Acidicapsa acidisoli: one gene and its partner. The protein of the gene in region 1 binds, or shares a complex with, the protein of each later gene. Links are inferred from orthologs where the notes say so. Each region holds a gene or a part of one and is shown on either strand. Other genes may lie near its edges.

Region 1 (11,611 bases):
GAATCCAGACCAGCCCCGCCGTTGCCTATGGCATGGCCAGCTTCGGCAACGACTATGTCCGCGATAACTGGATCGTAGGCAAGCTCGATACTTTCATCACCTCCAACATCAGCAACGAAGTCCGCTACATGTACGGTCGCGATTTCGAATACGAGTTCAACCAGACGCCCACCTCGTATGAAGAGAACAACCTCGTCAAGTCCGCCAACTACACCAATCCGCTGGGCCTTCCGCCCAACGTTTACCTCACCGGCTTCTTCCAGTTCGGAACGCCCCAGTTCCTGAACCGCGCAGCGTTGCCCGATGAGCGTCGCTGGCAGCTTTCCGATACCGTCGAATATGTTCACGGCAACCACGACTTCAAATTCGGCGAAGACTACATCCACACCAACGACAACATCTCCAACCTGTACAACCAATACGGCGGCTTTACCTACAGCGGTGCCGCCCCACTCGGCGATTACTTCGCCGATCTCTACCTGTCGCAGAATCCCACCGCCGGCAAGATGGCGGAAAACTACACCTACTTCAACCAGGGTGCAGGAGACGCCGGCCTCGATTTCAACACCGGCGACTACGCTCTCTTCGCGCAGGACGAGTGGAAGTTCAGCCCGCGCCTCAGCCTTACCTACGGTCTGCGTTGGGAGTTCGAGCAACTGCCCGGCCAGCAGCTTGCCAACCCGATGTTGCAGCAGACCGCATCGCTGCCTGATTACGCAGCCAACATCGGTCCTCGCGTCGGCTTCGCCTATGACATCTTCGGCGGCGGCAAAACCATCCTGCGCGGCGGCTACGGCGAGTTCTTTGCCCGCGCCATCAACTCGACGGTCTATCAGGCAATGATCGGAACCGGCGCTAGCGGCAGCCAGACCAACCCCAACATCAATCCCGGAACAACCTGCGCTCCGATGTTCCCGCAGATCGTTCCCGCCGCCAACTACGCCAACTGCCTTGGCTCCGCCAGCGGAAACAACACGGCGTACTACCTAGATCCCAACTTCAAGGTGCCGGAGATTCACCAGGCTGACCTCACCATCGAGCAGCAGTTGTCCTCAAACGATGTCTTCAGCATCTCCTGGCTCGGCTCCTGGGGCCGTCGTCTGCCCGATTTTGTCGATACAAACCTGCCCGCTCCGACTCCCGTCACCTTCACCGTGGCGGACCCCACCGGAATCGGTCCGCTGGCGAATCAATACACATTCACTGCGAATGCGTATTTTGATACCACCAGCGCCAACCACCGTCCCAACCCGAACTTCAGCTCGATCACCGACATCTTCAGCGGTGTTACCTCAAACTACGAAGCACTCGTCGCCAGCTTCCGTCATGAGATGTCTCACCACGTCTCAGTCAATGCCAACTACACCTGGTCCAAAGCGATGGACTACGGCGAAAACAACACCACGGGAGCCAGCGCCACCGCGCTCCTCGACCCCTCCAACATCAAGCTTGACTATGGCAAATCCAACCAGAACGTACCCAACCGGTTCGTCCTCTACATGGTCGGAACCTCGCCGTGGCACGTCCATGGACCGCTCGGCTACCTCTTGAACAATTACGAACTCGCTCCTGACTTCCAGGCTCAAAACGGCCTGCCCTACTCGATGGGCATCAGCGGATCGTCGTCCAAGCTATACACCACGCCGGGCTCGCCAACCTCCGAGGCAATCATCAGCACCGTCTCCTTCAACGGTTCCGGCGGTTCGAATCGCGTTCCTGGCGTCGATCGCAACGAATTCCAGATGCCCAGCACGTGGGTTCTCGATCTTCGTGCCTCCAAGCAGATCGTGGTGCGTGAGCGCTACAGCCTGGAGTTCTTCGCTGAAGCCTTCAACCTCGCCAACCATCAGAACGTGACCGGCCTTGGAACAAACGCCTACACCGTGGCCCAGGACAAGACCAATTTCACCAACACTCTTGTTCCGTATACGGCCACTCCATTCAATGCGATCACCAGCACGGACAACAGCAACTTCGCGTACAACATCCGCCAGATTCAGATGTCTGTACGCCTGAAGTTCTAAGTCAATCGCAATCCATCCAACGACTCGGCGGTATGATTCACTCAAGGCCGCCGAGTCGTTTGCGTATGCGGGGTTTGTTCGATCTGGAATTACACCTTCAACGAGTGAAAGCAAGCGAAATTCAGTAACAGGTAGTGTCCTGATTTGCCTTTGTCTAATTTGCCTTTGTTTTGAAAGGGCAACGCTTTAGCCGCGCCTTAAATGCAGCACTTGCATGCGGCTTTAGCCGCCGAGAGAATGCTTATACCTAAATATGGGTACTATTCAGTAACACCCCCAACTAATACAAAGACATAATTGTTTCTCAAATCAGTGAATGTTACTGTCACATACATACATAAGGCGGTAGGGAAGAGAAAAACAGCCTTTCTCCTTCCAGCCTTTTGGAAGATACGTCGCCTCTCAATGCGACGGAGATATCTTCCTCCTCTCTATCAACCCATGTTGTAGGAGTATGCAATGTCAATCCAAAGCGAACCACCGTTGGGCCACAGCAATCGATATAGCGCGGATTCAGCCTGTACGTACTGTGATGGCATCATTCGTCATGAATCTTGGTGCGCCACGCTGAGTGCGGACGTCGCGTACGCATTCTGGGCCATCTCAGGCTCCAATAGGTTGAATACCGCAGACGAACTCAGGCTTCATGCCTTAGGCGTCGCCTGGTAGCAGCGCAATACCAAGCCTGCTACCAGAGCATTGCGAGCTAAACCGAGCTCGCAAACGCCAATTCGGCCCTTTGCCAAAAGAGCCACCTTCCACGCAGTTCACGGATAGCACCGGACCCGCCGCTAAAGGTCAAAGACATCTCTCATCCGCTAACATGTGGAGATGAAACCTCTGCCCAGGACCGCGTTTCTGATTGCGCTCGCACTCGGTACCTGCATTTCGCTTTTCGGGCAAGCTTTGATTCCCGCAAATGGTCACCAGCTCTTTCTCGACTGCCGCGGAAATGCTGCTGGCCCGACCGTGATCCTATTGGCCGGTGGCGGGGGAACCACGAGCACATGGGACAAAGTCCAGCCGCAAGTATCTGCCTTTGCACGGGTGTGCAGCTATGATCGAGCCGGCCTGGGCAAAAGTCGCGTCATTCAAGAGACTCAGTCTGCTGATCAGGTTGTGGACGATCTGGCCGCTCTGCTAAGTGCGGCCAATGTTCCACAACCTTATGTCCTCGTTGGCCATTCCATAGGAGGGCTATATGCTCGGAAGTTCGATGAGCGATTCGATTCAGAAGTGGCCGGGATAGTTCTCGTCGATTCCTCGCATGAGGAGCAAATATGGCGCTTCGCAAAGGACGAACCAGGTGCGCTCTCCGAATATCCGGATTGGAAGAATAACGTAGCGATGAGCTGGCAAGGCTTCTTGCCGCCGGAACAGCATTTGTCCTGGCATTTCACCAAGCCACTCATCGTTCTGGAACACGGGATTCCGATTGAACCTGTTTGGCATGGGATGCAAGAGGATTTGGCGCATCGCTCACCGGAAGGAAAGCTCATCACCGCGACCCAAAGCAGCCATTACATCCAGAAGCTACAGCCTGAACTAGTCGTCGAAAGCATTCGAACTGTTCTGTCACAATCAAGGTCACAACACTAGAACGGCGTTTCTTGATTCAACGCTCTTCAGGTACGAACGTTGGCCTATGTACCACTGCCAATTGGACCGGGACCATCAAAAGCTCCGCAAGAGAAGGTCTCTCGCGCTCGCCAGCACTTTCTCTCGCATCGCGGGCTCAGGCAGCATCCGAGCGATTTCAATTGCCCCGACCATCGTTGAAAAGATGGAAAAGAATGCGCGCTCTTTGTCGGCAGTTTGCTGGCCAGGCATAAACGGAAGCATTCGGCTCCTGTACTTCTTCAGTTCCTCAAAGATCTGCGCCTTCATTGCCTCATCGGTTCTCGCCAACTCGGGCGCAAGAGCGGGCAAGGGGCATCCGTACTCGACGTGCTCGCAATATTCCAGACTCAGATAGGTCGTCACGATCGCCTTCCACGCCGTCTCGGGTTGGGACTGCTCGGCGGCGTGAGCAAGGTGATTGGCTATTTCCTGAAATGCCTCCCGCAGTGATTCCACGAGCAACTCGTCCTTGTTTCCGAAATGCTTGTAAAAGCCTCCGTGGGTCAGGCCGGCGTCGCGCATCACGGCGGAAACAGCAGCGCCAGTGATTCCTTCGATGCGAACACGCCGCGACGCGTCTTTCACAATCTTCTGACGGATTTCGGCTTTATGTTCGGGCCTGTAACGCATGGCTCATTATAGGATGTTGGCAATCATCTCAGCGTGCGATCCGTCCGCCCCGGTCCTTCAAAAAATAATCTGAATCGATAGGATGATATATATAATCCCATGCAGGCAGGAGGTCAAAATGTCACCGCAAACGCTCTTTCAATTGCATCTCGCTTTAGGTTATGTCGCGTGCCTGCTTTGCTTCCGCGCGTATTTTCTGCCCAGGCTCAAGTCTATGGAACCGATGGAAGCTCAACGACTCATCGCCACTGTTCACAGCTTCCGCTTCTTCGGTCTCGTCTTTCTTCTTCCCGGCGTCGTCGGCCCCAACCTGCCCGCTAGCTTCGCCACCTTCGCCGCCTATGGAGACTTTGCCACCGGGATTCTGGCCATATTGGCGCTTCTCGCGGTAAGGGTACGTCCACTCTTCTGGTTTTTCGTCGTAGCCTTCAATCTCGTTGGAATCGTCGACCTCATTGTCGACTATTACCACGCCGTCAGGATCGGCCTTCCGGCCCTGGCGGGGCAATTGGGTTCCACATACGCGATCCCGATTCTCTATGTGCCAATGCTGATGATCACGCACTTGGTCGCCTTCTATTGGCTGCTCCGTCCGCAGTCCAGTGCAGCTCCTGTTCTCATTGGTCACGCGACCGAATCCTGACACAGGAGAATTCGGAAGTATCGCGGGCACCGGGTCTGGCGCGCTTCTATTTGGCGGAACGTTTCGACGCCGTGGAAGAAGCGCGCAGCCGCCATTCCCTTATTCCACCCCAAGCACCTTCACAATCACTCGCTTGCGCCGCTGCCCGTCAAACTCCGCATAGAAGACTCGCTGCCAGGTTCCCAGGTCGAGCTTGCTGTCGGTAACAGGCAATGTCGTTTCGTGGTGCAGCAGCAGCGCCTTCAAATGCGCATCCGCGTTGTCCTCGCCGGTCTGATGATGTTTGTAGCCGGGACGCTCCGGCGCAAGCTCTTCTAGCCACTTGCCGATGTCCTCGATCAGACCGCTCTCCAGATCGTTCACATAAATCGCAGCGGTAATGTGCATCGGCGAAACAAAGCACAAACCATCCCTGATGCCGCTGCGCCGCACCACCTCTTCCACATGGTCCGTAATGTGCACCATCTCCTTGCGCCGCTTCGTCTCAAACACCAGGTACTCCGTATAACTCTTCATCCCAACCATCTCCTTAAGAGGATTGTTTCATCGGATCTTTGGCTGTAGAACAAAACGCGCTCCACACGCAAAATCCCCATTCGCTGCAACAAGGCACAGAGGCCCGTAATTGTACGCAACGCGAACTCACTGACAAAAAGCCACTTCCAACAAACCCAAATTTGTGGAAAACACTTCAGCGAGCAATGCTCTACGTGGAACAATTTGCGAGACACACAAAAAGGCCCCCAGCCGAAGCTGGAGGCCTTTTTGTCATTTGCATTTGCGCCGAAGGCGCGTTTGCCTGGACGGCCAGTCCCCGGGGTCCCCGGCGACTGGTCTTCGTCGCTGGGGTGGTTAGTACATGCCGTCCATGCCGCCGCCGTGACCGCCGCCGGCCGGTGCCGCTGCCTTGGGCTCCGGAATCTCGGAAACCAGGGCTTCGGTAGTCAGCAACAGGCCTGCGATCGAGGCTGCGTTCTGCAGAGCGGTGCGGGTCACCTTGGTCGGGTCGATGACGCCGGCCTTGACCAGGTCTTCGAACTGGCCAGTGGCCGCGTTGTAGCCGTAGTGGTCGTCCTTCGACTCGTGGATCTTGCCCACAACCACTGCGCCTTCTTCGCCGGCATTTGCGACGATCTGGCGAAGCGGCTCTTCGAGCGAACGGCGAACGATCTGCGCACCGATCTTCTCATCGCCTTCGAGGGTCTTGATCAGAGCGTCAACCGCAGAGGTCGAGCGAACCAGAGCAACGCCGCCTCCGGCAACGATGCCTTCTTCGACGGCAGCGCGGGTGGCGTGGAGAGCGTCTTCAACGCGAGCCTTCTTTTCCTTCAGCTCGGTCTCAGTCGCAGCGCCAACCTTGATGACGGCAACGCCGCCAACCAGCTTGGCCAACCGCTCCTGCAGCTTCTCGCGATCGTAGTCGCTCGTGGTCTTTTCGATCTGGCTGCGAATTTCCTTCACACGGCCTTGGATGTCGGCAGCTTCCCCGGCTCCATCGACGATGGTGGTGTTGTCCTTGTCGATGGTGAGGTGCTTGGCGCGGCCCAGATCCTCGATCTTGACGTTCTCGAGCTTGATGCCCAGATCTTCGGTGATGGCCTTGCCGCCGGTGAGGATGGCAATGTCGCCCAGCATCGCCTTGCGACGATCGCCAAAGCCAGGAGCCTTGACGGCAGCGACGTTCAGGGTGCCGCGCAGCTTGTTCACGACGAGGGTCGCGAGGGCTTCGCCTTCGACGTCCTCAGCGATGATCAGCAGGGGCTTGCCGGCGCGGGCAACCTGCTCCAGCAGAGGCAGCAGATCCTTCATGTTGCTGATCTTCTTCTCGTAGATCAGGATGTATGGGTCGTCGAGGCTGACTTCCATGCGGTCGGCATCGGTAACGAAGTAGGGGCTCAGGTAGCCGCGGTCAAACTGCATGCCTTCCACGGTTTCGAGGTAGGTCTGCATGGTTTTCGACTCTTCGATCGTGATCACGCCGTCCTTGCCTACGGTCTTCATGGCGCCGGCGATGATTTCGCCGATTTCCACGTCGCCGTTGGCCGAGATGGTGCCGACCTGGGCTACGGAATCATCGTTGACCGGCTGGGACATCTTGCCGAGCGCGCCGCCATCGGCGAGCTTGCCTTCCTTGTCGCGAGCGCCGATCACGGCGATGACAGCCTTGTCGATGCCGCGCTTGAGGGCGGTCGGGTTCGCGCCGGCGGCAACGGTCTTCACGCCTTCGCGATAGATCGACTGGGCCAGAACGGTCGCGGTCGTGGTGCCGTCACCGGCAACGTCCGAGGTCTTGGAAGCAACTTCCTTCACGAGCTGCGCGCCGACATTCTCCAGGGCGTTCTGGAGCTCGATTTCCTTCGCGACGGTAACGCCGTCCTTGGTGATGGTCGGGGAACCGAACTTCTTTTCAATGACCACATTGCGGCCCTTGGGACCGAGGGTGACCTTGACGGCGTCCGCGAGGATGTTCACTCCGCGCAGGATCGCCTGACGGGAATCTTCTCCGTGCAGAATCTGCTTTGCCATTGTGCTTATTCTCCAAAAACAGTGTTAAGGGATGAGTGGTTAGTGGTCGGCAGGAAATACGAATGCAGCCGACTCTTCTAACGGAGCAAATCGATTTACTTCTTCAGAATTCCGAGGACTTCTTCTTCGCGCATGATGAGGAACTCTTCGCCGTCGATCTTGATCTCGGTGCCGGAGTACTTGCCGAAGAGAACGCGGTCGCCAGCCTTTACATCAAGGGGGAAAACCTTGCCTTCGTCGTTGGACTTGCCCTTGCCTACGGAGATGACTTCGCCTTCCTGGGGCTTTTCCTTGGCGCTGTCAGGGATGATGATGCCGCCCCGAACCGTTTCGCCCTCTTCCACGCGGCGGACCAGAATGCGATCGTGGAGCGGAGTGAAGGTCGTAACTACGGATGATGTAGCCATACTGTTGCTTCTCCTTGTGTTTCGAGTGAGGTATTCAGGTGAGATACGGGAGGGATCGGGCCCGACCGCATCCATGATTGAGAAAATCCGTGATTGAGAAAGATCAAATTGTTTGCGGACTGAAGTTGTCCGGGCTTGGACAGGGAGTGATTTGGCACTCCGGATCGCCGGGTGTTAGCACTCTCGCCTTCCAACTGCTAGAGTAGGGAAGTCGTCGAAAGGTTGTCAAGAGCCGGAATTGTGAAATGTGAGTGTTCTTCGCTAATAAATATTGCGTTAACAATTCGCTTCCGGTTCCAACCTATCGAAACTGTTTCTTATCCGTCTCTCATCCAGTCCCAATTCGCCCGGTCAGCCACGAAAGGTCTACAATAACGTCATGTTTCAGAGGTTACGCACGTTTCGAAATACCGTAGTGCCCGGTTTCTTGCTCGCCGCGATCAGCGTCGTTGCTTTGACGCACGCTTTCGCCCAGGATTCGGACTCGGCCAAGCGGGGCCGGAAATACAAAGCGCCACCGCCGACCTCGCATGTCGTTGTGACTGTCGTTCGGGCTACGAACGGCAAGCCGATTGAAGACGCGGCGGTGATCTTTCATCCCCTTATGGACGGACACGACAACGGAAACATGGAGCTGAAGACCAACGAAGATGGCAAGACGACCATCGATCTGCTGGTTACGGGCTCAAGCGTTCGCGTGCAGATCATTGCGGATGGCTTCCAGACCTATGGTAATGACTACAAGATAGACAAGGACAATATGGCGATTGACGTCAAACTCAAGCGCCCAGTTGCTCAGTACTCCATTTACAAGAAGAGCGAAGGAGCTGCGGCAAGCACAGACAAGCCTGCGGATGCTCCGAAGGATACCGCTCCCGATGCTTCCAAGGACCCGAAGAATGGAGATGCGAAGGATGGCGCGGCGAAGGACGCGACGCCTGATGCTCCCAAGAATGATTCATCACCGCAGGATTCGGCGGCTACGCCGAAGTAGTTTCTTCAAAGACATTTCGCTTCGATTCTCTCTTTGCGAGGACGCATGGTTTCCGGATCATCTTCTGAGTCGGTTTCCGGTCCTCACCCCCGTAAAACTGCTCTTGTGACCGGCGGCGCCAAGCGTGTGGGCAGGGAACTGGCCCTGACTTTGGCGCGCTCTGGCATGGACGTCGCGATTACCTTCCGCGCCTCGGCAGATGAGGCAGCAGAGACAGTCCGTGCCATTGAGTTGTTGGGTGTCCGTTCGATAGCTTTGCAGATGGATGTCTGCAGCGAGGCGAGCGTTCGGGATGCGATTCTGGCCACTGTGGCAGAGTTTGGCGGCCTCGATCTGCTGGTGAATAACGCTGCGATCTTTGAATCTGCGTCGCTGGCTGAGATCAGCCTGGAGCGCTGGGATGCAGTCTTCGAAACGAACGCGCGGGGCCCGTTTCTGGCGGCTCGCGAGGCTCTGCCGCATCTGAAGGCCGCGCATGGACGCATCGTGAACCTGGGTTCGCTGGGAGGCAGTCACCCATGGGCGACTCATGGACATTACTGCTCTTCGAAGGCTGCCTTGCACATGCTGACGCAGACAATGGCCAAGGCCTTTGCGCCTGAGGTCAGCGTGAATTGCGTGGCTCCTGGGTATATTGAAATTGCAGGCGACAGAGAAGTTGCGCATTTTGCATCGAAGACACCCATGGGGCGGAATGGAAGCGCTGAGGATGTAGCCGCGGCAGTGCTGTTTTTTGCAACAGGACCGCATTTCATTACCGGACAGATTTTGACCGTCGACGGCGGGTTGGGGTTGTGAGGCGGGTTCTGGAAATGCCGGAGAAATGAATCGCAGACGTGCGCATTGATTTCTTCCCGAGCGGTTTGGCCTGTTGTTACCAACTGAAGGTCTGAACAAGGTCGTTGGTCTGTAAACACAAGCCGACATCTGGGGAGTAATCCTGGCAAGAACTGCGGCTGGCGTGTCGGGTAGCGCACAAGTAGTAATTGCCGAATAGGCGGTCATACGACCGGAGCGCACCAAGATCAAATGGGGATCTTACAATTTCGGTTCAACGAACAACGTGGAAAGTGCGTTTCCAGCGCGTGTCTGGGAAGAAATGCACCAGAACGTGGCCGATCCACGCGAGCTTGTGACCGAATCCTGTTTGTTCAAGTTGTCCATCTGCGGCCTTGAACGACCAATAGTTGAAGAGAGGCCGGCCAATTATGTTGGCGCGTGGCACGAAGCCCCAGTAGCGCGAGTCCAGGCTGTTGTGCCGGTTATCGCCCATCATGAAGTACATGCCGGGTGGAACCACCAGGTCGCCATCCTGGATATAGCTTGAGAAGTTCACGGCCCACGACTCTGTCGCCCCAGATGCTGCTGCCGGGGGTACTGCGGGAAAATCATCGAGGAACTCGTTGAAGTTATCCGTCGTCGTCGGCTGCGCAAATCCCACCGGCTCTGCAACACCATTAACAATCACAATGCCGTTGCGTAGATGAATATGATCTCCCGGTACGCCAATCAACCTCTTCACCAGGGGAGTGTATTGTGGTGTTCCGTCGGCGTCAGTGGCATCAATACCAGGCTGATTGACGGGCTTGTGGAAGACCACGATATCGCCGCGCCTCGGCTCGCGATACCTGATGAGCGGCATCCACGAAGCAGGCGGCATTAGGGTGATCTGGTCGACGACCAGGTGATCGCCCACAAGCAGCGTGTTCTCCATCGAGCCTGACGGAATGACGTAGTTCTGAGCTAAGAAGGTCAGAATGAACAGGCCCACCACCAGAACTGAGCAGATGCTGGCCAGCGCTTCGAAAGGAGTCACCTCCTGATTGATCTTGGCGGAAGCTGCGGGCTTCGTTGAAACAGGAGAAATCTTCGTCGCTGGGCACATCCAAGGGCTCCTCAGGAAGGCTGGCGAGCCCCAGGGCGTTCGCAGCGGTCCCTTCGAAAGGGATGATTTCATGTAAGTTCGACTGTCGTCGGGTTTTCGTCTTGACCAGAGTCTATCAAATCCCTGTGCAACGTAGAATTCTCCGGATGATTCGGCGTGCGAGCGGCTAGTGGCCGATCCGGAAGTTATATAGGAGTAAACACTTCGGCGTCATTTTCAGGATCGGTACCGGGAAACGGGCATGTTGACTGTAGAGATTCTCGCTTTACGCCAATCCGGATGCCGTGTCGGAGCAGAGATCACGCGCAGGAAGGGTTGAAAAATCGGCTTTTGCGAAGCGAGCGGGCGCTCTGCAAAATGTTGGGGGATAAATCAGCAAATTCGTGACGTTGCTCTCCTTCGCGGGCGAGGTCTTCGGCGGAGCGCGTGCTACAGGTCGGACGTTCCCGATCAGCGTGACTCAGAAATTTCAAAAACTCAGTGGAGACAGGGGAGGGCTTCGGGTAGCGCTGCGGTTCCGCCGATGGTCTGAATGGCGCCCAGCGGGTTATCCCCCGTCATGACGCGAGTCCGTGAAATATGAAATGATTGTGCGTTGCCGCTGGTGTCAGGGTCCTTGTCGGCTTTGTGCTGAATCGTTTGAGTTCTAGAGACGCTGCGATTCCGGCACGGTGTGTCTTCGAGTAGAGGCCGAATTGAGAATGTCATCGTTGTCACAATTCGAGAGGGAACTAAAGGGGGCTGAACCGGCATTAAGTCCAGCCTTGGTTCGAGAACAGTTGAATCGCCTTCTCGCTCACTCTTTGTTCACGAACAGCAAGCGATACCCGGTGCTGCTCGCTTACACAGTTGAGCAGACCCTTCTTGGTAATGCGAGCGAGT
Region 2 (11,612 bases), on another replicon or contig:
GTCTTCGAGATGGCTCCAGAGATAAACGGCTGCGCCGCCGCCATCATCTTGATATGGCCCATGTAGTGAATCGAGCGCGTTCCCTTCGACGGCTTGAACGAGCAATCGAAAACACTCAGATGCTCCGGCTTGATTCCCGGCGCGCCTTCGATCGTGCCCGTCGCGTCGATGTAGCTGACAATCGCGTTCACTTCGTCGTCCTTGTAACCGAGCTTGAAGAGCGCCGAAGGAACCGTCTGGTTGACGATCTTGATCATGCCGCCGCCCACCAGCTTCTTGTACTTCACCAGCGCCAGGTCAGGCTCGATGCCCGTCGTGTCGCAGTCCATCATGAAGCCGATGGTGCCCGTCGGGGCCAGTACCGTCGTCTGCGAGTTGCGATAGCCATAGCGCTCGCCATAGATCAGCGCCATGTCCCAGCACTCGCGGCTGGCCTCAATCATCGCGTCCAGTTGCGGAGCGACAAATGGCTCGCCGCTGACCTTAGACTTGCCGATCTTGTTTACCTCCGCGCGGTGCATCCGGATCACATCCAGAAACGGCTCGCGGTTCACATAGTACCCGGGGCAAGCTCCGCCCTGACGGCCCATTTCCTGGTTCACCTGCGCCGTCAGCGGCGTCGCTGAAGCCAGCGGCGGGCATGTCGCCGCGATAATCGACGACTGCAGATATGCCTGTCCGCACATGATCGCCGTCAGGCATCCGGCATAGTCGCGACCTGCGTCGGAGTCGTACGGCAGACCCAGCGCCATCAACAGCGCGCCCAGGTTCGCGTAGCCCAAGCCCAGCGGGCGATAGTCATGCGAATTCTTCGCAATCGCCTCGGTCGGATAACCCGAGTTATCGACCAGGATCTCCATTGCCGTGATCACCACGGAAACAGCATGGCGATATGCCTGAATATCGAACGTCCCCGCCGAAGTCACAAACTTCAGCAGGTTAAAGCTCGCCAGATTGCAGGCCGAGTTATCGAGGAACATGTACTCCGAGCAAGGATTCGAAGCATTGATGCGCCCCGAGTTCTTGCTTGTGTGCCAGCGGTTGATCGTCGAGTCGAACTGCATTCCAGGGTCGCCGCACTGCCACGTCGCCTCGGCAATCTTGTTCATGATGAAGCGAGCCTTATAGGTATTCACCGGCTTGCGATCCTTCACCGCCAGGGTCGTGAACTCGCCATCCCGCTCATAAGCGCGCATGAACTCGTCATTCACGCGCACAGAGTTATTCGCGTTCTGGAAGAAGATCGAGGAATACGCCTCGGAATCCGGTCCCGAACCGTCATACCCAGCCCGAATCAGCGCAAAAGCCTTGGCCTCCTCCTTCGACTTGCAATCGATGAAGTCGACAATATCCGGATGGTCCACATTCAGGATCACCATCTTGGCCGCGCGCCGCGTCTTGCCGCCCGACTTGATCACCCCCGCAAAAGCATCGAATCCGCGCATGAAACTCAGCGGACCTGAAGCCGTGCCGCCACCCGAAAGCAGCTCCATCGAGCCGCGAATCGACGAAAGATTCGTCCCCGTTCCCGACCCCCACTTGAACAGCATTCCTTCCGTCTTCGCCAGCGTGAGAATCGCGTCCAGCGAGTCGTCCACCGCGTTGATAAAGCACGCCGAGCACTGCGGATTCCGGTAGCCTGTCACCGAAAAGCGCACCGCGCAGGTATGCGGGTCCCAATGCCAGTTCTGCGCGTCCGAATTCGGCTCCAACCGGTCGCAGCCCACGTTGAACCACACCGGCGAATTGAACGCCACCTTCTGCGACACGAGCATCGCCACCAGCTCGTCATGAAAGATCGCCGCATCCTGGGCGCTCGAAAAATAACCACCCTCCAGACCCCAGTCCCGAATCGTCTCCGCCACCCGCGCCACCAATTGCCGCACACCCGTCTCCCGCTCCGGAGTGCCAATCTGCCCATGCAGGTACTTCGAGGCCACGATGTTGGTCGCCGTCATCGACCAATCCACGGGAACTTCGACATCCTTCTGCTCGAAGATCGACTTGCCGCTCGCGTCGGTGATGGAAGCGGTCCGCCGCTCCCACTGAACCTCGTCATACGGCGAAACACCGGCCTTCGAGAAGCGGCGCGAAAAGGTCAGCCCTCCGCGGGAGTAGCTCGCGGTCGTTGCGCCGGAGGCATTTTGGTTCGCGCCAGCAGTTGAGCCGGAGTTTGAAAAAGAAGTGGGTGACGCGGAGTAAGTATCGAACATTCGGTCTCCTTCGGGAACCTTGGGGGTGGGTTCATACGCTAGCGGGCCTCTAAAAAGGACCCTGAACATTAGATGAATCAGCTGGCGACACGCACCAGCAGGACTACAGAATCAAAAAGTTGCGGCAAGATCGTTCTTAACGAATAGGACATCATCCCGACCGCTGAAATTGCCGGCCAAGATTGGACAAGATTGGCACGATTCCGGAAAAAAACACCAGAGAACCAAGGTTTCTGTCATCAATTCGTAACAACCGCAGATGCAAAAATACCGCTGTCTGTGGTGCAGGTCAAGCGCGAACCACAATATGTAGTATTTTCATCACCTTACGGAGCACCATCTTCGGCAACACCCGCCGTCGGCTGTGCAAAACGGGAAAGCCCCCGTCCAATGCGGGTTTCGGCCTTGAATTTTCCACGATCCGGCCGATAAAACCAGGGCGCAAAGAGCTGTCAAAGCGCAGGAAACCACCAACGATCAGCCTCCCACCCTTGAGCCTATGCTTCCCCTCGGCCCGGCACAAGGCGCAGAAATAGTGCAACTCCGGTGGACTCCTGTGGGAGTTGTGGAGAAAGGAGTACGCAACTCCGTAGGCCTCGGGACCCAGACTGGGGCCACTCCCGAGGCCGTCCCGAAACCGTCACGAAACCCTGTAGGCAGATCGAGAAAGGCGCTTTGAATTTATGTCAGGCAAAAGGAACAAAATCGAAACCTATTCGTTCGCCTCGATCTTCCGTCCGCGCGTTGGTTGAATCATCCGGCTGGTGACCTTAAACAATGCAGCATAGCTGCGCAACTGGTCTCGTGACAGTTCAACCTCTTGCTCGAAGATGAACCATCGCACCCCTTCCGTACAGGGCGGAGCCGTCAGCGAACCCTCATAGGTCCAGTACCCACGATCAGTCGGCAGCAGCCCCGCCGGGCTCATCGACTCCGTCATCTTATCCGTCGCGCCAGCCGTCTTCGGCATGTGCTGCCACAGGGCTGCCAGGACGGCGTTGGCATTGCCCTCATTGAGCCGCACCGCTACCACGGCGATCTTGCCATCGGCGCTCTTGTGCACCAGATCCAGGGTCATATCCGGCAGCTTTCCCTTCACTGCCTCCTCGCCAGGATGATGAAAATGAAACTGCACCAGGTCGTAGCGAGTCCCATTAGCGACGATATAACTCCCCGGCGCCGGCGTCACCTGAATCCAGTGCCCGGTATTGACCAGCGCCATCGAACTGCTCATGTAGTGAAACTCAATCGGCTGCAGACTCTTATTCAGGTGCGCCCCGCGAATATCAATCGGCGACTGCTCCTTGCCCGTAGAGCAAGCCCTGTACGCCGGGTCCAGCCTTCCCCAGTTCAGCGGTCCCTGCTTGCCCTCATAGCTCCACGGCGCGCCCGTAGCCGCCTGCTGGGCCTGAGCCACAAACGGTGCGCTTCCAAACAGACCAAGACTCAGCCCCAACATCGCCAATCCCATCCGACGCATAGCTTTCTCTCTCCATTCCATCCAATGATTCCAAAAGATTCTATGACATAGACGCAACGAAACGGCCGACGCATTCAGCGCTCAACCGCCTCAAAGCCAGAAAAAGGCCTCCACCCGAAGGCGAAGGCCCATTTCATTCATCGAAGTTTACGGAAAAACCTACTTCGCCGCAGCCACCAGCCCGGCCTGCTCAGCCAAAGCCGCAGCCTTGTCCGTCGCTTCCCAGGTAAACTCTGCCTCGTTGCGTCCAAAGTGCCCGTAGGCCGCCGTCTGCCGGTAGATCGGACGACGCAGGTTCAGGCTCTCGATAATCCCCTTCGGCGTCAACGAGAAGTTCTTCCGCACCAGCTCCGTCAGCGTCTTGGCGCTCACCTTGCCCGTGCCAAAGGTCTCCACCAGCACCGAAACCGGCTCGGCCACGCCAATCGCGTAGGCGAGCTGCACCTCGCAGCGGTCCGCCAGCTTCGCAGCCACGATGTTCTTGGCGATATAACGCGCCACGTAGGCCGCCGAACGGTCCACCTTTGTCGGATCCTTGCCGCTGAATGCGCCGCCGCCATGCCGGCCCGCTCCACCGTAGGTATCCACGATAATCTTGCGACCCGTCAGCCCGGTATCGCCCATCGGTCCGCCAATCACAAAGCGGCCCGTCGGATTGATGTGGTACTTGGTGTTTTCATCCAGCCACTCGGACGGAAGCACAGCCTGAATCACATGCTTCTGAATGTCCGCGCGCAGCTCGTCATTCCCGACCTGCTCCGCATGTTGGGTCGAAATCACAACCGCGTCAATGCGCACCGGCTTTCCGGACTCGTCATACTCAACCGTCACCTGGCTCTTGCCATCCGGCCGCAGATACGGCAGCTTGCCGTTCTTGCGCACTTCGGAGAGTCGCCGCGTCAGCTTGTGCGCCAGCGAAATCGCCGCCGGCATCAGCTCCGGAGTCTCGTTTGTGGCGTAGCCGAACATCATGCCCTGGTCGCCCGCGCCGCCCGTGTCCACGCCCTGCGCAATATCGCCCGACTGGCGATTGATTGACGAGATCACCGCGCAGGTATTGGAATCGAAGCCATATAGCGCGTTGTCGTAGCCAATCGAAGCCACCACTCCACGCACCAGCGTCTGAAAGTCCACATACGCCTTGGTGGTAATCTCGCCCGCGATCACCACCAGACCGGTCGCGGTTAAAGTTTCCGCCGCAACGCGGCTGTAAGGATCCTGCTCCAGGCAGGCATCCAGAATAGCGTCGGAGATCTGGTCGGCAATCTTGTCCGGATGGCCTTCCGTCACAGATTCAGAGGTAAACAGAAAACGGTCGCTCAAATTGCATTTCCTCCCATTGCGTCTTGTGCAGGGGGTATTTCCGGGCCGCATCACACGCAACCCAGGCTTCCTTCACCCTGGCGGCTCATAATCAGATGCCGGCAAGAGGAGGGACGAAGCCCGATACTGCATCTATTTATGGTAATTGCCACATGCCCGTTGCGGCAAAGCTGCGCCTGCCCAACGGCAACCATCGCCTGTTCAACCGCGCCCTGCCGAGGGTGAATGGGAGACAACAAAAGGAAATAAGGAAGAAAGAACAAGGAATCTAAACGGGCGTCCAGTCTGAAATCCGGTTCAGAATCCGCCCAGCAGCCACATCCCCAAACCCGTCACCGCGCTCGTCGCTGGCTCCCGTCCCGGAACCACCGTCGGCCACCAACCCGACCGGAAGCCGAAGTAGCGCACCGTAAAAAACACCGCGATGCCGACCACGAACAGCAAGAGCAGCGCCCCAGCCCATTTCAGCCGCTCCGTCGCCGCATCCCGTGGCCGCACCCGCGCCCGGCCCACATTGGCGGCAAACTCGATCCAGTTGCGGTCGTCATCATGCAGCTCACCGGAAGCCGCATACGCCCGCTGGAAGCGCGTAACCCAGTCCATTTCATCCAGACCGAGGACGTTCACATAGCCCCGAACGATGCCCTTGTTCAGAATGCCGCCGGGAAGCACACGAAACTGGTTCTCCTCCAGCGCCACCAGGTGCCGCTGGCTGATCTTGGTGATCTCGGTAATCCTTTCGAGCGCAATGCCGCGGTTCAACCGCTCCATCCGCAACTCTTCGCCAAAGCTACCCGTGCTCATCACAAAACAGGGACACTTTCCCAAAAAAGATTTCCACAATCAAGATAAAACCTATTCGCCACCCAGGTCAAAATCAAGTTGTTGCGCTTGTTTTCTTTTCATATACCTGCGATTGCGCGTTCAATCTGGGAAAATGACACCCCGGCTCGACCAAATCAGGGAACAATATCTCATTAAATTCGTTGCCGCAATATTCCTTTACCGCTCCGCATTTCAACCCTCCGGCGTCGCTCCCCATCCGCCTGATACCCTTTTCTTATAGGTTTCCATTCGGCCCCGCCTCATTCAGGAACGAACCGATCCATTACGAACAAACTATGAACAAACTGGTATTCGCTAATCTGATCCATCGCCCCATGCGCTCCGTAATCTCGGCCGCTGCGATCGCCATCGAAGTGGTGATGATCATCTCCGTCGCCGCCATCTTCCTCGGCCAGATCGACGGCCAGAAGATCCGCACCAACGGAGTCGGCGCCGACATGATCGTAGGCCCTCCCAACGCCAGCTTCATCAACGCCCTTGGGGGTGCGCCAATTCCGGCGAAAAATGTCGAAGCCCTGCGCAAACTGCCTCACATCGCCATCGCTTCGCCGGTAATTCAGAAGACCAGCCTCGGCAGTTCACTGGAGATTCTCTACGGCATCGACTACCCCAGTTTCAACGCCTTGCGTCCCTTCGTCTTCCTCCAGGGCGGCCCATTTCAAGGGCCTAATGACGTGATCGTCGATGACGTCTTCGCCGCCCCCGGCGCGGGATACCATGTCGGCGATACGATTCAGGTCCTCGGCCATCCCTTCCGCATCTGCGGCATCGTCGAAAGCGGCAAAGGCGGGCGAAAAATGTTTCAGATCCAGACGCTCGGCGACCTGATCGGCTCCGAAGGCAAAGCCTCGCTCTTCTTCATCAAGAGCGACGATGAAGCGAATCAGGAAGCAATCCGGAAGGAAATCCTGAGCACGCCGGGCTTCCAGAACTACCAGATCTGGACCATGCACGAGTGGCTCTCTTTAATGACGCCAGATCACATTCCCGGATTCGATATAGCTCTTAATGTGGTCACTCTGATTGCAACCCTCGTCGGCTTCCTGGTCATCTTTCTGTCGATGTACACCGCGATCCTCGAACGCACCCGTGAAATCGGGATTCTCAAGTCCATGGGCGCATCCAAGACCGCAATCGTCGGCATGGTCCTGCGGGAATCGGCCATGATGGCCGTCGTGGGCATAGCAGCTGGCATAGCACTGACCTATGCGATCCACTCCGCCCTGGCCCACAAATTCCCCTCGTTGTTCTTCGAAATCACCTCCGACTGGACGGTGAAAGCCGCCATCATCGCCTTCCTCGGAGCAGTCCTCGGAGCTGCCTACCCGGCATTCATGGCCGCCCGCAAAGACCCCATCGACGCCCTGTCGTACGAATAACTCTTGCGCACACAAAAGGGCCAGTGCGATCGCATTGGCCCTTCCCTCTCCCGGCAGCCAGCCGCCAATTCCTTATTTCGGTAGTGGGTCAGTTTGAACGGTACGGGCTTTAGCCCGTACATTAAGTCCTGCAATATCGGGGGGCTTTAGCCCCTGAGGGTTGGCCTCTTTTCAAATTGACCACCACCTTTACTTCGGAAACATCGCAGTCATCTCGCGTAAGCTCGGCGCATCGTCGCCAAATGTAAAAGTCCCCTGCTCCCGCATCTCTTTGGTGGCGCGCAGCAGCGCACCATAAGCGGCGCGGGCAAGAGCGCTGCCCACACTCAGCCGCCTCACGCCCATGGCCGAGGCCTCTGCCACGCTTAGCTGAATCCCCTTGAATCCGACCAGCACATTCACCGGCCGATCGACTGATTTGATTACAGCCGCAATCTCATCATGGCTCGTCAGCCCAGGTGCATACAGAACATCCGCGCCCGCTTCCTGATACGCCTGCAGCCTGCGAATCGTACCTGCAAGGTCTGGACGCCCGTACAGATAATTCTCCGCCCGGGCAGTCAGCGTAAATGCGAAAGGCAGACCCCGCACAGCCTCTGCCGCAGCTCGAATCCGATCCGCCGCAAAGTCTTCCGCATAGATCGGATCGTCCGCCCGCCCGGTCGCATCTTCGATGGAACCACCCACAGCTCCCGCAGCCGCAACCATTCGTATCGTTTCCGCGGCAACCTCCGGCGGGTCCCCAAAACCATTCTCAAGATCGGCGCTCACCGGCAGATCCGTGGCCTCGGAAATCTCAGCTACATGCCCGATCATCGCCTCGCGGCCAACTGCGCCGTCTCGCCTCCCGATCGAAAAAGCGTAGCCCGCGCTGGTCGTGGCCAGAGCCTCAAAGCCCAATCCGGCCAACACCCGGGCCGTACCCACATCCCATGGGTTAGGAATGACAAACGCACCACTGCGCTGATGCAGCGCGCGGAAGACCAGTCCTTTTTCATCCTGCGTCGACATACAGAGTCATCCTTTCTCCGAAGAAATTGCAGCAATTCCAAACGTCCCATCGACTACTTCCACAAAGTTTCTCTCTTCGCGAAGAATCAGGCGATTGGCCTGCGCCATGGCAAAATTCGCTCGCGCTTCCGGATCTGCCCTGAGCCGCGCCCGGTACGCCTCATAAGTCGACAGGCTATCGAAGGCAATCAATCCCCAAGCCACATCATTCGTCCCCTCATAGGGAAGAAAATATCCGACAAGTTCGCCGCCGCAACGGGGAATGATGCGCCCCCAGTTCTCGGCATACTTTTGGAACTTATCCCGTTGAAACGGATCGATCTGGTAGCGAATAACGCAGGTAATCTTCATTCCTCTCCTCTTCTGTGACAAGTCCTGAGCCGGATCTGCAAATACGCTTCCAGCAGGGGTCAGCAACACACTGGAAGCAACCGCTCCCACAATGGCTTCGCGGCGAGTGACGGAATGCACAACCGGTCTCGGGAATCGCATGAGGAAAGTATGCCTCTTTTCCAACATCAATACTTCGTTTATCGTCACATCATGGATGCGAACTTGAGACCCACGACTCATACAAGAACCAGTACAAGACTCAGAAGCACGAATATCAGTCCCGTAAGCGACGTCGCACTCTCCCGTCTCGCGGCAGCCATCGGCGAACCATCCAGGGCGCGCATCCTCTGTTGCCTGTTGGACGGTCACGCACGCACCAGCACCGAACTCGCGACGGTGGCCGAGGTCAGCCCTTCCACCGCAAGCGTACACCTCAACCGCCTAATGGCCGAGCGACTGATAAAACTGCTTGTTCAGGGGAAGCACCGTTACTACAGCCTCGAAGGAGCCGACGTGGCCAGCGCGCTCGAAGCACTCATGGTAGTAGCCGGAGGGTCGCGGCCTCAGTACGCTCCAACCACGCCTGTTCCCCTGCGCTATGCCCGCACCTGCTACGACCACATGGCAGGCACGGTTGCAGTCTCTCTCCACTCTCGCTTCGTCAATTCAGGCTGGATCATCCAAGCCTCCGAGCAATCAGGTTCAAAGCCCGAAGATGCGCTCGACCTGACATCCGCCGGAAACAAGGCCTTCGAAGCTCTGGGAATCGACATCGCAGCAACCCGAAGCCTGCGCCGCCGATTCGCCTATGCGTGCGTGGATTGGAGCGAGCGAAAGCCTCACATCGGGGGCGCGCTCGGCGCTGCTCTTCTGCAAACGGCTTTGCAGCGAAAGTGGGTCACGCGCGACCTCGATAGCCGAGCCCTGAATGTCACCCGGCTCGGCCAGCGCGAACTATCAGCCCGCTTCGGGATTCAATCAGCAGCCAGTTAGTAGCTCCGCAAGCCTCAATAGCCCGGATCAATTCCGCCTCATAGGCCCGCTCAGAATCCGGCTTTAATCCAGTTTGACCCGACATGTTCGCTTGTATACTCGCCATGAAGCCCCATACTCGATACATTTTGGATAGACCAGCTTGACCGCTGCTGCAGGAGATCCCGCTTCTGATGACCCCGAAACGCCTCGCGTACACACTGTGGATCATCCTGATTGCGCTCTTCGCCGCTGCGCACGCGTGGCACCTCCGCGCCGATTTCCCCAACTTTTCCCCTTGGCAGGACTGGTCCAAGTACACCGACGAGGGCTGGTACGGCAACGCCGCCATCCGCTCCCATCTTTTTCACAACTGGTACGTCCCAGGCGACTTCAACCCCGCGCCCGCCGTCCCCGTCTGGCCTTTTCTGGAGTGGCTGCTCTTCTTTGTCACCGGCGTCACTCCGCAGGCCGTCCGCGCCCTCGCAATCGCCTTCTTTTTCCTGAATCTCTTCCTGAGCTACAAGCTCTTCCGCGAACGCGGCCCCCGCTGGGTCGGCCTGCTCGCCGTGACGCTCCTCGTCACCAGCCCGTTTCTCTATTGCTTCAGCCGCCTCGCCATCCTCGAGCCGCTCCTGATGGCGCTCACCCTCGCCGCCATGAACCTCGCCATTCGCCTCCCCCGATACCAGCACAAAGAGGGCGTCTCAGCGTTAATCGGTGTGCTCTTCACCGGAATGCTGCTCACCAAGACCACCGCCGTCTTCCTGCTTCCGGCCCTTGCGTGGATCATCATCCTGCCCTTCTGGGACCGCAAACGCAAGCTCCTGCGCCTGCTCGTCGCCGCCGGAGGAGCCGCAGCCATCTCATTCAGCCTGTGGATGCTCCTCGTCGTCAGCTACGATCTTTTTGCGGACTACAAATATCTCTTTTTCGTGAACGCCTACGAAAAACCCCACGACCTTTACGGCCATTTCATGAGCTTCTGGTGGTCCTTCCACGGCGGCCTCTGGGTCGACCTCGTTCTCATTCCTCTCGCCGGGCTGCTCATTCTCGCCGCTCTCTATACCCGCATCCGCATCCGGGCCCGAAACTGGCGGCCAAACTGGACCGCCGGTCTCTGGCGCGATCCGCTCTTCTCCGGCTCCGTCGTCGCCGTCGCCGGTTACATCGGCTTCATGACCTATCAGAACCATCCCCAGCCGCGCTACTTTGTCGTCGTTGGCTTCTTCTGCTTCTTCATTGTCGTCCGCGTCACCGCGCAGCTTTTGTATCAGGAAACGCTGGCCCGCAAGTGTGGCCTTGCAATCCTCGGAGTCGTCGTTGTCACCGCGACCGTCAACGGCATCTGGACCCTGCGCTATGTCTTCCATCCCGAGTACACGTGGGTCACCGCCGCGCAAAACCTCACTCGCTACATCGACGAGCATCCCAACGGCAAACGCCTGCTGGTCTCAATCAGCGGCGATGAAATCACCCTGATCTCCCATCTGCCAACTCTGTGCGATGATTTCGGAACGATGGACCTGCCCTCCAAGATGGCTCTCTACCAGCCCGGCTGGTACGCCGCCTGGAACGACCTGGACCCCGGCACACTCCAGGATCTCCACGTCCACTACTCGCTCGAACAGGTCGCCGGATTTCCCGCCTTCGACGACCCGGAACGCAACGTACTGTACCTATTCAAACTCCACCCACTGCCCAACGGAAAATCGCGCGCCGAAGGCGACTGGAGCCTGCGAGTCGCTTTGCCCGGAGACAAAATCGACATCCCAATCGAGTAATTGTTGATGAAAACAAGATTTAGGTGCCGCAGGTACCGCATCTGGAACCTGCGATCTACTGACAGGAACTACCGTCCCAGGTAAACCTTGTATTGCTGCTCAAGCACGCCCGTACTACGCGCCAGCACCAGTTTATCCACATTGAATTGATACAGGCTCTGAACCAGGTTGCTCTGCGCACTCTGCAACGTCGACTGCGCCTGCACCAACGGCAGCGTGTCGTCGATCCCCGCATTGAAGCGGTCCGTCTCATCCGAGAGCGCCTGCGCCG

The links.
Region 2: the proteins of groL (region 1) and metK are in contact, whole or in part, in a cryo-EM structure (PDB 8P4O), measured with the Escherichia coli proteins. The link is inferred for Acidicapsa acidisoli from one-to-one orthologs.

The regions. Positions count from the first base shown.
Region 1 is NZ_JAGSYI010000004.1:480,763-492,373, reverse strand. The notes cover bases 5,107-8,089. They hold groL (chaperonin GroEL), read right to left. Parts: upstream 7,444-8,089; coding sequence 5,770-7,443; downstream 5,107-5,769. Other genes in these bases: OHL23_RS23995 (co-chaperone GroES), read right to left, coding at 7,539-7,850; OHL23_RS24005 (secondary thiamine-phosphate synthase enzyme YjbQ), read right to left, coding at 5,107-5,433. In the rest of the region: OHL23_RS24025 (TonB-dependent receptor), read left to right, coding at 1-2,024; OHL23_RS24020 (alpha/beta fold hydrolase), read left to right, coding at 2,856-3,623; OHL23_RS24015 (TetR/AcrR family transcriptional regulator), read right to left, coding at 3,699-4,274; OHL23_RS24010 (hypothetical protein), read left to right, coding at 4,393-4,917; more of OHL23_RS24005, read right to left, coding at 5,017-5,106; OHL23_RS23990 (carboxypeptidase-like regulatory domain-containing protein), read left to right, coding at 8,266-8,844; OHL23_RS23985 (SDR family NAD(P)-dependent oxidoreductase), read left to right, coding at 8,890-9,642; lepB (signal peptidase I), read right to left, coding at 9,896-10,729; OHL23_RS23975 (hypothetical protein), read left to right, coding at 11,509-11,611.
Region 2 is NZ_JAGSYI010000001.1:642,413-654,024, forward strand. What follows is about bases 2,935-5,918. They hold metK (methionine adenosyltransferase), read right to left. Parts: upstream 5,017-5,918; coding sequence 3,853-5,016; downstream 2,935-3,852. Other genes in these bases: OHL23_RS02660 (carbonic anhydrase), read right to left, coding at 2,935-3,693; OHL23_RS02670 (helix-turn-helix domain-containing protein), read right to left, coding at 5,314-5,844. Also shown: OHL23_RS02655 (vitamin B12-dependent ribonucleotide reductase), read right to left, coding at 1-2,213; more of OHL23_RS02660, read right to left, coding at 2,926-2,934; OHL23_RS02675 (ABC transporter permease), read left to right, coding at 6,138-7,241; OHL23_RS02680 (isocitrate lyase/PEP mutase family protein), read right to left, coding at 7,431-8,252; OHL23_RS02685 (NIPSNAP family protein), read right to left, coding at 8,259-8,744; OHL23_RS02690 (ArsR/SmtB family transcription factor), read left to right, coding at 8,754-9,578; OHL23_RS02695 (ArnT family glycosyltransferase), read left to right, coding at 9,752-11,341; OHL23_RS02700 (TolC family protein), read right to left, coding at 11,410-11,612. UniProt on the Escherichia coli protein: Catalyzes the formation of S-adenosylmethionine (AdoMet) from methionine and ATP.